Regions from separate parts of the Gilliamella sp. B3022 genome, predicted to be linked through region 1. Evidence: riboswitches for the same ligand, from Rfam matches in the RefSeq annotation. Region 1 holds a riboswitch; the other holds the start of a gene.

Region 1 (7,653 bases):
TACATATAAAGATAAAGGTTGGGTAGGGTAACGAGACGTCGCGTTCAAAAAATCCTGTTCATTATAATTTTCATTAAATTCAAGGGCAGTAGGATATGAAGTATATCTTGGACCAGAATAGTTATATTTTTTAATTAAAGCCTGATCCCATAATTGTTTTTCAGTCATACTTCTGTTTCCGTTTAAGTCTGTGTTTAGCATTATTATATCCATGACTTAGTAAAGTTGGTTTTTGCTTAGTTACACTTTTTGCTCTGTTTCTTGTTTTCAGCTTGATCTGATTTGTTTTACGCAAATACAATAATGTGCAAATAAATAATCCAAAATATAAATTTAACATTATCAATAATGGCATTATTATCTGCTCGCTATGTGTTATAAATTACAGTTCGAATAAGACATCTGTTATTATAGCATTCAGTCAGGGATATTTTTTATAACTCTTTCCCTGACCTTACTTCAAAAATGAATGGTATTGGGTGAAGTAAGACCCTTACCCATTATTAATTACGTTTTAATAAACTTACGATATCTTCCTTCTCATCATCAAGAGCTTCAAAATCATCATCGATATAACCTAATTCTTGCATCAGTTCATCTATTCGATTCAATTTACTATCCAAATAAGTTTGTTGTTCTATAGTCAACTTGCCATTTTTTTCAACCAAATCTAGCAACATATCCAATTTAGGATCGTTTTCAAGTTGCTCTAATTCTTGTTGTGGTGATAAAACGGTTTTCTCTAATTTAGGTTGTTTAACAGCCTTAAGGGGATTCACCTTTGTATCAACAACTAAAGCAATCGGCGTTTTACTGCCTATACGTGGATCTTTCGCTACTTTTTGAGTATTGTTATTTTTGTTTTTATCTGTATTATTAAAGCGTGAACCACTAGGCAAACCTTTATGCTTGCGTTTACGTTTGAGTTCGCGAGACTCTTCATTAATTTCCTGACGGCTTTTTTTGAGTTTTTGTTTCGATTTAGATTTTAACATACTATCTCTGTTTTACAGTTTGGTTAATCATTTATTCAGTATATTTTATCAGTAAGTCTAAAATATAGCTATGAGGAAGACACATTGTGAATTAGTGATTGTAAAATTACAGTTTTATGTATAATCTGAGCCGAATATTCTTGAATCAATCGTTATAGAGAAATAAACATGAATAATCATTTGAGTCCTTACATGCAGTTTAGCCGTAAAGAATGGGCAAGCTTGCGTAATTCGGAACCAATGACCTTAACATCTGGAGAACTAATTTCTTTACAGGGAATCAATGAAGATTTATCAATGGATGAAGTAAGTGAAATTTACTTACCTTTATCAAGATTACTCAATTTTTATATTAGTAATAGTTTTAGTCGGCAGGCGGTATTATCTAAATTTTTAGGTAAAAGCCAAAAAATCCCTTACATAATTGGTATCGCTGGCAGTGTTGCTGTTGGTAAAAGTACTACGGCACGTGTATTACAGGCATTACTAACTCGTTGGCCTGAACATAGAAAAGTAGCGTTAGTTACTACGGATGGTTTTTTATATCCAAATAAATGCCTTGAAGAGCGCGGCATTATGAATAAAAAAGGTTTTCCACAATCCTACAACCTTAAAAAGCTAATTAACTTTGTTGCAGATATAAAATCAGGGCAAGCGGAAGTTAAAGCACCGGTTTATTCACATTTAGTTTATGATATTGTAGAAAATGAAGAGATCGTGATCGACAGTCCAGATATTTTGATTTTGGAAGGTTTAAATGTATTACAAGGTGCGGTCAATTATACTCAAGCACATAATCGAGTATTTGTTTCAGATTATGTTGATTTTTCGATATATGTTGACGCCGATTTATCTTTATTACATCATTGGTATGTGAACCGCTTTTTAAAATTTAGAGCAGGGGCCTTCAGTGATCCCAATTCATACTTCAATCACTATTCTCAATTACCAGAACAAGAGGCAATCAGCATCGCTAATCGCTTGTGGAGTGAGATAAACGAATTAAATTTAGTTGAAAACATTTTACCAACTCGAGAAAGAGCCAGTTTGATTTTGACAAAAGGTAACGATCACAAAGTAGATTATGTTCAATTAAGAAAATAAACTTAGGAGGATCAATATGAAATCAGCAATAGGGTTATTAAGTAAATTAAGCATTATCACTTTAGTTATGGCGTTTTCTGTAAATAGTTATGCATCAAGTAATGATGTACATGAAGGATTGACTTGCGATGCTAAAAAACAGGCCATCGAAGCAAAAATAGAACAAGCCAAAAAAGCCAATAATACTTTTGAAATCACAGGGCTTGAAAAAGCACTTCAACAAGTTAATACCAATTGTTCGGATGACACATTGGAACAAAAATACAAAAGATTAGTGGAAGAAAAAAGCAAAAATGTCTCTGACAAAACCAAAAAATTAGCAGAAAAAACCAAAGAGTATGAAAAAGATGGTATTAATGCAAATCAAGACAAAATTGATGCTCTAAAATCTAAATTGCACGATGCAGAAAAAGAACTCACTGAAGCAAAAAATAAATTAGCGGATTATTATGATAAAGTTAATACTAAGTAATCTTAGTTTTTAATTTTATTGAAATTAAAAAATAGATTCGAACAATAAAATAATATTGAAATTTGTGCAATTAATATTGACCTTGAGGAGATATATTACTTCTTGAGGTCATCTTTAATATCTCATATTAGCTAAAATTATGTTAATTTTCTTTAGTTCTATTTAGCTATTTTCTGTAAAAATGCTGTTAACCTAAAGTGCTACCAAAAACGATAAGTTTTATATGATCATTTATCTAAATATTATTAAATAAAACCATTAGAAATGGATGAATATTATGACAGATAATTTACGGCTATTAATTACAAAATTTTAAAACTTGAATACTGAAAATCGACTAAATGTATTCGATGTAAATATAATCAATTAAATTATTTTAATTTTCTATTACCAATTGTTAAAAAATAATTAGATAATCGCATTAGGACTATTAATAGTCCAAAGAACAACATGAGTCTTACAACGATATAAATAAACAGATTATAACATTGATCTTTATTATCCCTTTACTATTCATAAATTTATGACTATTGATTAAAAATCTTCTACAAGGATGTTTTTTTATCGGTAATGAATGTTGTCTTTTTGATAAAACAGAATGAGTGTTACACATAACAATTACTGAAAATAAACTGATCTCTTTTTTATAAAATTTTATTAGATAGCTAATTTTATAGAGTAATATTTGCTATTTTTCAAAGTTAACCGTTTCATTGTTTCCAAATCAGCTCTTAATTAATTTGATTAAAATGATGTTCTAGACTTTTTTAGTAAAAAAAGGTAAGGTGTGCGGCTTGTCTCGTGGTTCGTGAACCTCCCACGCAAAAAAACTAAGGAAAATTATGAGTAACGTTACATTATTAGGCGATCAGTCTGTTCGCTATCCAACAACCTATGCTCCGGAAATTCTGGAAACTTTTGATAACAAACATCCCGGTAATGATTATTTTGTTAAATTTAATTGTCCGGAATTTACGAGTCTTTGTCCTATTACAGGTCAGCCTGATTTCGCCACAATTTATATTTCTTATGTGCCTAATATCAAAATGGTTGAGAGTAAATCTCTTAAGCTGTATCTATTCAGCTTTCGAAATCATGGTGATTATCATGAAGATTGCATCAATATCATTATGAAAGATCTGATTAAGTTAATGGATCCTAAATACATTGAAGTGTGGGGTAAATTTACACCACGTGGTGGTATTTCAATTGATCCTTATGCCAATTATGGTAAATCCAATACTCAGTGGAAGCAAATTGCACTCAATCGCTTAGTTAATCATGATCTTTATCCCGAAAAAGTCGATAATCGCTAATTATCAATCTGACAGGAATTTTTAATGAAAAATCGTAAAGCACTAGTGATATTTTCTGGAGGGCAAGATTCGACGACTTGTCTGCTGCAAGCCATTGCCGATTATGGTCGTGAGAATGTTGAAACCATAAGCTTTCAATATGGTCAACGCCATAGTATTGAATTGGATAAAGCTAAGTGGATCGCCGAGGATTTAAGTGTCAAGCAAACCGTAATTGATACATCAGTGATCAAACATATGACCAATAATGCTTTGATTGATGATTCGCAAGAAATCAAAGCTGCACAAGATGGTGATTACCCAAATACTTTTGTTGATGGACGTAATATGTTGTTTTTACTGTTAGCGGGTTGTTATGCCAAGCAGAAAGGTATTAATGATATTATTATCGGCGTTTGTGAAACGGATTTTAGTGGTTATCCTGACTGTCGTGATATTTTTATTAAATCCATGAATGTATCGATGAATTTAGCGATGGATTATGCATTTAATATTAAAACACCCTTGATGTACCTGACTAAAGCTCAAACATGGGAAATGGCTGATAAATTGGGTTATCTTGATTATGTTCGCCAAAATACCCATACTTGTTATTACGGTGTAGAAGGGGGATGTGGTAAATGTCCTAGTTGTATGCTGCGTGATAAAGGTCTACAAGAATATTTAGCCCAAACTTAACCAATATTTATCTGGGTTCTCTCACCCCATTAAAAAAGGAAACAAATATGTATTTAAACGTTCATTCACAATTGATTGAAAAACAATTTACTCGACAGCAAAAACATAAAGCACTCGGCTGGTTGGCTTTTTTTCATATTATCGTTATTGCTTCCAGTAACTATTTGGTACAAATTCCATTTGATATTTTTGGATTTCATACTACTTGGGGAGCGTTCACTTTTCCATTTATCTTTTTGACCACTGATTTAACTATTCGTATTTTTGGTGCCAGTTTGGCGAGAAAAATTATTTTTGTGGTTATGATTCCCGCTTTATTGTTTTCGTACCTAATTTCGGTTCTATTTTTCGAAACCCATTGGGTAGGTTGGTCAGCATTGATTCATTTTAATAGCTTTGTTTTTCGAATTGCTTTAGCCAGTTTTGCGGCTTATTTAATTGGACAATTAATGGATATTACTGTTTTTAACTATTTAAGAAAAAATCGTTCTTGGTGGGTAGCACCTTCCGCTTCTGCAATTTTTGGAAATGGTATTGATACTATCGTCTTTTTTGCTATTGCTTTTTACAAAAGCAGTGATGAATTTATGGCCAATCACTGGGGTGAAATTTCGTTAATGGATTACAGTTTTAAAATTTTAATTTGTGGTTTGTTCTTTTTACCATTATATGGGATTATTTTGAATGTTATTTTAAAAAAATTAACTGCAAAAACGCTATAAACCAGTCAGTCATCACCCAATTATTTATAAATTACCAACATTTGGAGCTTATTGATCGTACAGTAAGTTCTAAATGCCAAGAGTACCACTTCAAATCAGTTTTTCTGAAAAATTCTGTTAAAAATTTGATTTATCATTTTATAAACAATTCCTATTATAAAGATTTTTTGCTAAACGTTTACTGACAGTGCATAATATTGATAAAAAATAATCACATCATTTTGTGAAATAAAAGGGTAAATGGGTGAAATCATGATATTGATTAAACACTTAGCGATATTAAGTTTGTTTTTAACGCTATGTGCTCAAGCCAATGATAACGAGCTTATGACAAAGATAATGGATAACAAAAAAAATAGCTCGACGCAAAATGTGAATATTGATTTGCAATCACCTATTGTATTTAATCCAACACCTGATTTAATCGAAAAATATAAAGATAAAAAACTAGAAATTCTTGATTGCTCAGAGATCATTCTTGATGGATCAAGTACTCTAGTTGTGACTTTTTCTGTTCCACTTCTACCCAAATTAAATTTTACAAATTTACTGAGATTAGTCGATAAGGAAACCGGTGTAGTCGATGGTGTCTGGGAGTTGTCTGATAATGGTTTGGAATTACGACATCGTTATCTTGCACCAAATCGTAAATTAGCATTAACGATCGATAAAATGTTAACGGCAATTAATAACAGTCGTTTACAATCAGTTTATGAAAAAGAATTAACGACTCAAGATCGTCATCCCATGGTGAATTTTGCCAGTACTGGATTATTATTACCGAGTAAATCCATGAGTGGATTACCTGTCACCACATTGAATGTTAATAAGGTCGACATTAACTTTTTTAAAATTAAGCCCGATAAATTAAGTGATTTTATTCATAAATTTGGCTTTATTAATAAACTTTCAGTTTGGCGTTCAGAAGAGATGAATGGCTATGCCGATTTAGTATATTCGTCACGTTTTGATCTTAATCCTAAACCCAATGCTCAAGAAACTGTTCTAGTCAACCTTTCAAAAATTAATGAACTTAATCAGGAAGGCGTTTATGTTGCCGTGATGAATGAATCTGGGACTTACAACGAATCAAATCCAGCAACCCTATTTTCAATAAGTAATATTGGAATTTCAGTTCATAACTATAAAAATCATAAATTTACGGTTATGGCTTATGGATTGGATGATGGTAAGCCTCTTGCAAATGTTGAAATAGCTTGTCGTAATCGTGGAAAAGTAGATAACAATTGTCAATATATTTTAGAAAAGACAGACCAAGATGGTTATGCTGAATTCACTATGGATAACAATGATGAATATCGGGTATTGACAGCCAGCGATGGAAAACAAACTTCATTTATATATATTGATCGCAATGCCCTTAATCTGACTGAATTCGATTTATCAGGCACACCTTATTATGACAAGCAATTATTTGTTTTTGGACCCCGAGATCTTTATCGTCCAGATGAAACTGTCTATTTTAATGCATTATTACGTAATGCCGATGGACAACCATTGCCTAACCAACCAATTATAGCAGATATGATTTCAGCTAATGGACGAGTAGTTAAAAATTTTCAATTAAAAAGCAATGCTGATACGAATGGTTTATATCAGGCTAATTATGTTATTCCATCTGATGCAGCAACAGGTAAATGGTCAATTCGTTTCAATCTAGGGGATGACATTTATCGTTATTGGTATTTTAAAGTGGAAGAATTTTTGCCAGAACGTATGGCGATGGAAATAACCAGTTCATCCAGCGGTCCAATATTAAGCGATGAAGACGTTTACTTTGATATCAAAGGTTGGTATTTGTATGGTGCACCAGCATCAGATAATCGCCTAGATGCTAATGTGTATTTAAAGAAAGTTGATTCTATTGCTGGATTAGCCGATTTTAAAATTGGTTCAGTAACAGACGCTAATCTCTACAGTGAACTTGGTTCGTTTGAGGAGAAATTAGATAACAATGGCTTAAAACAGCTTCATATTAAGAAAAATAGTTGGTCAAACTTACGTTCTCCAGTCAAAGTGGTTCTACAAGCGAGTCTGCTGGATTCAGGTGGTAGACCTATTACGCGTTATGCTACTCAAACCATTTGGCCTGCAAATAAATTACCAGCAATTCGAGCTTTATTTGCGGATTCACCATATTATGATTGGAACAGTGATAATTATTATGAGCGTCCAACCGTTGATATCGGGACTAATGCAGAATTTGAAATTGCTTATGTCAATTTAGAGGGTGAAAAACTTGGTACAAATTCCTTAAAAACAAGACTGATTCATGAGCGTCGTCAATATTATTGGACTTGGTCAAACGAAGATGGCTGGCAAGTAAATTATAATTCCAGTGACAT
Region 2 (7,653 bases), 870 kb from region 1:
TCACATTAATAAAGGTTTTTGGGTTTATCAAAATGACTTTCAACAACACCTGAATACACTATCTAATGAATGTGAATTCATCCGTTCATGCCCTGAAAATAGAACCCTTTTAGTTCTGTACGATGAGCAAGATATCTATATTGATGAAATCTCTAAAAAAATAAAAGTGAAGGATTCAAGTCATTATTTTAAATTTATCAACCTGCACTTTGAACACGCTGACACTCAAAAGTTTTTACCTGAAACATTAAAGGGTTATTGGTTCGATGGAAAAGTACATCAACAATACTCTGTAGTATTACAAAAACAGTTTGTCATAAATGACCAGTCCACTGCCGAATTAAATCGCATTGAATTATTACAATCCACTTCCTTGAGCAAAGTCTATTTTACGGCCGTTTTATCAAAACAGAAAAACAATCACATCAAATTAGTGGGTATTAATGTTTACGATAAAAAACATCATAACTTGCTGCAACAAATCCAAAATTTAGATTACAGTTACAACGGTTTTAACAGTATTAGTCTTGAAGATATCAACTTTGATGGTAAAGCGGATTTAGCCATTAAAAAGTATCGCTCAAATGCCAGATTAGGCGATAACTACGACTATTATCTCAATGACAACGGTAAATTTATCGCAACAAACTTATGGGGAAGTAACATCAACTTTAACAAAAAAGACAAATCAGCAACTGGCACAAAAACATGTTATGATTATGACGAAAAAGAGCAAAAAATCCTGATTCAAATCGATAGCGTTTATCACTACAAAAATAAACACTATATTCATAAATCAAATCATTGCCAGATACATTTTTTTAATGCTCAAATAAGCCGTCAATGTACCGAAATGGAATACAATGCTTGTTTATTAAAACGAAATAATATCAATACTGAAAATCCACACTATTTAGGTGAAGATAATATTTTGCACAAAAACATGGTGTGGGATAAAGGTAAATTAATTGATGGAGTTATAGATGATTGATTATGATGCTTTTCCTGAACAACGACAATCTTACATTCAACAGTTATTGAAAGACAAAGGTCGAGTCGTTAATGCTGACTTAATTAAATTACTCGGTGTTTCAGAACACACGATTCGCCGCGATTTACAAAAACTTACGCGCGATGGAATTTGCAAACGTGTTTATGGAGGCGCGGTCAGTCAATTAAAACAATCAGCCAGCTTCGAAACAAGAATGACGCAAAGCGTTAGTGAAAAATCATCGGTTGCCAAACGATGCGCTGAACTGATCAAAGACAATTCTTGTATATTTATTGACGCAGGCTCAACCTATTTGACCATGGCAAGCTATATCCCCACCGATATGAATTTAACCATTGTGACAAATTCTCCTCAAATTGCTTCACTTCTCAGTAGTCGAACTCAGGGGGAGCTTATTTTACTTGGCGGAAGAGTTAACCCTCAAACAGGCAGTACCATGGGTTCAGATACGGTAAATCAAATTCGTAACATGGTCTTTGATCAAACATTTATTGGTGTCTGTGGACTCGATCCACAAGCCGGATTAAGTGCCGTTTATTATGAAGACGCTTGTTTTAAAAAGGAAGTGATTGCCCAAAGTAATGAAGTTGTCGCCGCTGTAATTGCCGATAAAATGTTACAGATAGCCCGTTATAAAGTAGCAACGTGTGAAGATATCGATATTGTTGTAGTCAGTCAAGAAACGAAAATTGAAGGTTTTGAGAATTTTGATCTAACAATAGAAGTCGCCTAATGGATTCGCATCAAGGTCGAGCGAATCTATTTTTTAGCTACGTTGCTTGTAAAGTTAATATCAATTGAATGGTTTTTAGAACGGCACTATCACGGTTATAGCCAGTAATAAACTTAGCTTTCGCTTTCGTTTCTTCAAAAGCATTACGCATGGCAAAACTGTATTGGGCTTGTTCTAATAGTTCAATATCATTATAACCATCGCCAAATGCCATAGTTTCCTGAGCCGTTACTTTAAGCATTTCTTGTAATTTCTTGATAGTAGTACCTTTATGCACATCATAATCAGTGATATCAATCCAAGTTGCCTCTGATACAACAATATACACCTTATCCTCATAAGGGGTTAAATGCAAACGCGTTTGTGGGCATTGCCCCGTTTCATCATAGACCGTGATTTTAATAAAATCATCGGAAATTGAACTGAGTTCATCAACTTCAATAATAGCAGCATAAGATCCACGAACTTTTTGTTTCAATCTTACTGGTAAATCGGAACGAATCACTGCCCCTTTTGCTGTACAGGCAATGATGACATGATCGGTACTGACTTGTTCCAATGTTTTGATAATACGTTGTCCTACCTCATTGGGTAAAAAAGAACGATAGATAAATTCTCCATTAAATTTAATTGCTGTAGCACTGTCACCAACGATCCAAATCCGTTTACTCTCATCACCAAACAACTCTTCTACCCGCTCACACTGTTTGCCTGTACAAGCAACAAAATGGACATTCTCATTTGTCATTTGTGCATAAACTTTTGCAAACAGTTCACGATCATAATCGCCTTGTTCGTTTAAAAAAGTTCCGTCTAAATCACTGATAATTAATTTAATCATTTATTTTTCCTCTCACTCACTAATGGATATTTTATTAATATGATTTAGTATGATGCTTTATGATTGATTTAGCAATATTTTATTACTTTCTGTTGTTGATTTTTATTTTATCTTAACGTAATTTAAAGCCAAGTGTTGAATATAATGTTACATTATAAGTTAATGGATAATATCAACATTAATAAATTTTACCTAGTTCATTAAAAGAAGATTAAAGATTTAATTTTAGTCATAAATAAAGAAAATGCATCAACATCGAGCATGTTAATTAGGTGAAATCCCTATCAATAATGAATGAACGGTATTACAGAAAAGATCCTATTCTTCTTAACTGTAATTGCTTTTATGACCCATTAATGGAATTAAGTAGAAAGATTGATGATTGAATTCTGACATTAGACAGTAATTTAAAATAGATGGGACATCAGTTTGCACTCTCTGAAAATAACCGATTAAAAACATATTGTTTTGTATCATTTAATCGATGAAGATAAGTAATAAAAAAGCCTGAAAACATATTGTTTTCAGGCTTTTAATTTAAAAAATTAGGATATTACGATTGTTTGGCTTCAATGTTATCACCCACTAATTCCAAATGAATGGTTTTACCTGGCACAAGTTTACCTGATAAGATTTGTTGTGCTAATGGGTTTTCAATCTCTTGTTGAATTGCACGTTTTAATGGTCTTGCTCCATAAATTGGGTCAAAACCAACTTTGGCAAGTTGCTCCAACGCTGCATCAGAGATGTCCAATTGATAACCGCGTTCATCCAAACGTTTTTCCACATGAGCCAATTGAATTCTGGCTATTGCTTTGATATTTTCTTGACCAAGTGGATGGAATACCACAGTTTCATCAATACGATTGATAAATTCTGGTCTAAAGTGTTTCGTTACCACAGTCATTACTAACGCTTTCATCTCATCATAACTTAATTCAACATGACCTTGTATCAAGTCTGAACCTAAATTAGATGTCATAATAATCACTGTGTTTCGGAAATCAACGGTACGCCCTTGTCCATCGGTTAAGCGTCCATCATCCAATACTTGTAATAAAATATTAAAGACATCCGGATGTGCTTTTTCCACTTCATCCAATAAAATGACGGAATAAGGACGACGTCGCACTGCTTCAGTCAAATAACCGCCTTCTTCATACCCTACATAACCCGGAGGTGCACCAATTAAACGTGCCACTGAGTGTTTTTCCATAAATTCAGACATATCGATTCTGACCATGGCATCTTCGCTATCAAACATAAAGTTAGCCAAAGCTTTACAAAGTTCGGTTTTACCTACACCCGTTGGTCCCAAAAATAAGAAAGAACCAATTGGTTTGTTTGGATCAGAAAGTCCTGCTCGACTACGACGAATCGCATTAGCTACCGCAACTACGGCTTCTTCTTGACCTATCACACGTTTATGTAACGCATCTTCCATATGCAATAATTTATCTTTTTCACTTTCCAGCATTCTTGAAACAGGAATACCCGTAGCTTTAGATAAAACTTCGGCAATTTCGTTATCGGTAACTTTATTACGCAATAACCTCATGGTTTTGCCTTCTAGCTGTGTTGCCGATGCCAGTTTTTTCTCAAGTTCGGGGATTTTGCCATATTGAAGCTCCGACATTTTATTGAGATCACCAGCACGTCGAGCTTGTTCTATTTCAGTGCGTGCTTTTTCCAACTCTGCTTTGATTGTCTGAGTACCCGAAACAGCAGCCTTCTCTGACTTCCACTCTTCTTCAAGTGACGCATACTCTTTTTCTTTCTCAGAAAGTTCATCATTTAGCATCTCAAGTCGTTTCTTACTCGCATCATCAGACTCTTTCTTAAGCGCTTGTTGCTCAAGTTTCAACTGAATAATACGGCGTTCAAGTCTATCTAATGATTCCGGTTTTGAATCCATTTGCATACGTATACTTGACGCAGCTTCATCAATTAAATCTATGGCCTTATCTGGAAGCATACGATCGGAAATATAACGATGCGATAACGTAGCAGCAGCCACAATTGCGGGATCCGTGATTTGGACATGGTGATGCAATTCATAACGCTCTTTCAAACCACGCAATATAGCAATCGTATCTTCAACAGTAGGTTCAGCCACATACACTTTTTGGAATCGACGTTCTAAAGCGGGATCTTTTTCAATATATTGACGATACTCATCTAACGTTGTAGCACCAACACAATGTAATTCACCGCGGGCTAATGCGGGTTTTAACATATTACCTGCATCCATTGCCCCATCGCTTTTACCTGCACCAACCATGGTATGGATTTCATCAATGAATAAAATAATGCGCCCTTCTTCTTTGGCTAAATCTTTTAAAACGGCTTTTAAACGTTCTTCAAATTCACCGCGATATTTTGCGCCAGCAATTAACGCCCCCATATCTAAAGACAGTACTCGTTTATTCCGTAATCCCTCAGGCACTTCACGATTAACAATGCGTTGCGCAAGTCCTTCAACAATGGCTGTTTTACCCACACCTGGTTCACCAATTAACACTGGATTGTTTTTAGTACGACGTTGTAATACTTGGATTGTACGGCGAATTTCTTCATCACGCCCAATGACTGGATCAAGCTTACCTTGTTCAGCACGCTCGGTTAAATCAATGGTATATTTTTTCAACGCACCACGTTGATCTTCGGCATTAGCATCGTTCACGTTATCACTTCCTCTTATTTGACTTACTGCCTGATTCAATCTTTCTTTGGTCACACCGGCTTTTTTAAGAATATCACCTAAACTGCCTTTTTCTTCTAACGCTGCTAATATAAAGAGTTCGGATGAGATATAACTGTCGCCATTTTTTTGCGCTAACTTGTCACAAAGATTGAATACACGTACAAAATCTTGAGATGGAATGACTTCTCCTCCCACACCTTGTACTTGTGGCAATCGATCAATTGCTTGATTGAGTTCTTGTTGTAACATTGTCACATTTGCCCCCGCTGCTGCCAGTAACGGCTTGATACTGCTGCCTTCTTGATTCAGCATGGCGGTTAAAACATGAACAGGCTCAATATACTGATTATCTTTACCTAATGCTAATGATTGTGCATCAGCTAAAGCTTGTTGAAACTTATTAGTGAGTTTATCTAACCTCATATTAATTATCTCCTGAGCAATAGATTTGGCTTAAATGCTTTAAGCAGATAAACCATTTGCATGGTTACTAAATGAGTGTGGAAAGATAAATTTCAAGAGTTTTTTATGAAATTTTTTACAAAAAATCGACAATAAAATGAATTTATATTCAGTTACTGAAATAAGCAAAATATAAATGTTCAATTTTACAACATTAGTGTAATGAATATTGCTCGTAATAACAATTGTAAGATGACATTTAGCCGCTAATCGATTATATTAGCCGCTCTATTTTGTTAGATGGTCTAACCGTGGTTCGTGATCCATCCCACGAAAAAAAACTAGGAATAATACATGTTCAAAATTGCTAAAGAATTTCAATTCGATGCTTGTCATATGTTAGACGGGCACAACAAAAAATGTCATAACCTTCACGGACATACTTATCGCTTATTGGTCGAAATTAAAGGTGATCTGATAGCTACGGGTTCCAGTGCAGATATGGTCATGGATTACGCTGATTTAAAAGCGATTGTTAAACAGCACATTGTGGATCCGCTTGATCATGCTTACCTTTATAATCAAAATAATGCTAATGAATGCCGTATCGCTTCACTATTGCAAGAGATGGATCGAAAAATTTTTGCCTTTCCTTGTCGCACCACTGCCGAAGGGATGAGTAAATTTATTTTTGATTGCCTGTCACAATACTTACCTATCTCGATGATCAAACTTTGGGAAACCCCCACATCTTACTGTGAGTACCATCGGAGCGAAAAATGACGGAATTTCGTATTGTTGAAATCTTCGAATCATTACAAGGCGAAGGTTATAATACAGGCATGCCTGCCATTTTTATTCGTTTTGCTGGGTGTAATTTAAATTGCGTTTGGTGTGATACTAATTTTCGCCGATTTACCCGTTTTACACGAGATCAGTTATTGACTAAAGTGAAACAATATACCAGCAAAAACATCATTATTACTGGGGGTGAACCAACGATGGTTACCGCCCTACCAGAATTACTTTTCCCCCTAAAACAAGCCGGCTACTTTGTTGCTATTGAAAGTAATGGGTTAGGTAAAGTCGATCCTTTAATTGACTATATCGCCCTTAGCCCTAAATTTTGTTATCAAGCACGATACCAAAAAATCGCTCAACCGACTGCAAACGAAGTGCGAATTGTTGCTGAAAATCATGCAGACTTTCTCCCTTTTTGCCAATATATCGAACACCAGATTCAAGCCAAACGATATTATCTATCTCCTTGCGAAAAAAAGGGTGAATTTAATATGCTTGAAACAATTGAATTACTTGGCAAAATCAACCAAAACCGCATCGACAACAAATGGTTACTAAGCATTCAAACGCATAAGTTTGCTCATATTGAGTAATCGTTTAATTCTTTGCTATTAGTTAACTGAATAAAAAACAGATTTAGGCACTAAAATTTAATCAGTCAGCTCTACTGTTCAGCGCTATTTAATTTGGTAATGATGATGTTTTATCAAATTTTAGTAAGTTTGTTTTGTCATTCACCTTATTCATTCCGCTAATGTCAATAAGGCGTTTGACTTGCCAAATGATGAGTGTTGGTAAGGTAATAATGCTGATGAAAAAATTCTTGATTAGATAGTCCGCTCTCAATACTACTTAAACATAAATTGAATTTGAATCGACTAATTTTATGTTTATCTTGTAAAAAAGATTTAGGAGTGTATACCATTACAATTTTTCGCTTATTTACGTTGAACAACAAAGTACCCCTCTTAACCCAAAAGGAAGGTGACAATAAAAAGTCATTTTTTTATCATGATTTATCCATCACCAATCCCCATTGAGATAACATCATGACACATCCCCACGTTACCAGAGCTTCCCCCCCTCCCTCTCAATTCGTACTTAATCGTTCAATGTAAGACAAAAAAACAACGAAACGGCATACACTCCTAAATATTTTT

The links. A riboswitch is a leader RNA that binds a small molecule or an ion and turns the genes downstream of it on or off. The one in region 1 is predicted to bind preQ1.
Region 2: linked by a shared signal. The riboswitch ahead of queD (6-carboxytetrahydropterin synthase QueD) and the one ahead of queF (preQ(1) synthase) in region 1 are both predicted to bind preQ1.

What each region holds. Positions count from the first base shown of each region.
Region 1 covers NZ_CP071867.1:1,954,486-1,962,138, forward strand. Annotated here, with positions in the region: gene hemN (oxygen-independent coproporphyrinogen III oxidase) at 1-168, opposite strand, end outside; gene yihI (Der GTPase-activating protein YihI) at 504-995, opposite strand; gene coaA (type I pantothenate kinase) at 1,164-2,099, shown strand; gene J4T76_RS08815 (DUF1090 domain-containing protein) at 2,116-2,571, shown strand; PreQ1 riboswitch class I at 3,367-3,411, shown strand; gene queF (preQ(1) synthase) at 3,414-3,887, shown strand; gene queC (7-cyano-7-deazaguanine synthase QueC) at 3,912-4,565, shown strand; gene J4T76_RS08830 (7-cyano-7-deazaguanine/7-aminomethyl-7-deazaguanine transporter) at 4,613-5,287, shown strand; gene J4T76_RS08835 (alpha-2-macroglobulin family protein) at 5,540-7,653, shown strand, end outside.
Region 2 covers NZ_CP071867.1:221,299-228,951, forward strand. Annotated here, with positions in the region: gene J4T76_RS00990 (hypothetical protein) at 1-991, shown strand, start outside; gene J4T76_RS00995 (DeoR/GlpR family DNA-binding transcription regulator) at 984-1,745, shown strand; gene J4T76_RS01000 (Cof-type HAD-IIB family hydrolase) at 1,783-2,586, opposite strand; gene clpB (ATP-dependent chaperone ClpB) at 3,140-5,713, opposite strand; PreQ1 riboswitch class I at 5,998-6,043, shown strand; gene queD (6-carboxytetrahydropterin synthase QueD) at 6,047-6,475, shown strand; gene J4T76_RS01015 (7-carboxy-7-deazaguanine synthase QueE) at 6,472-7,086, shown strand.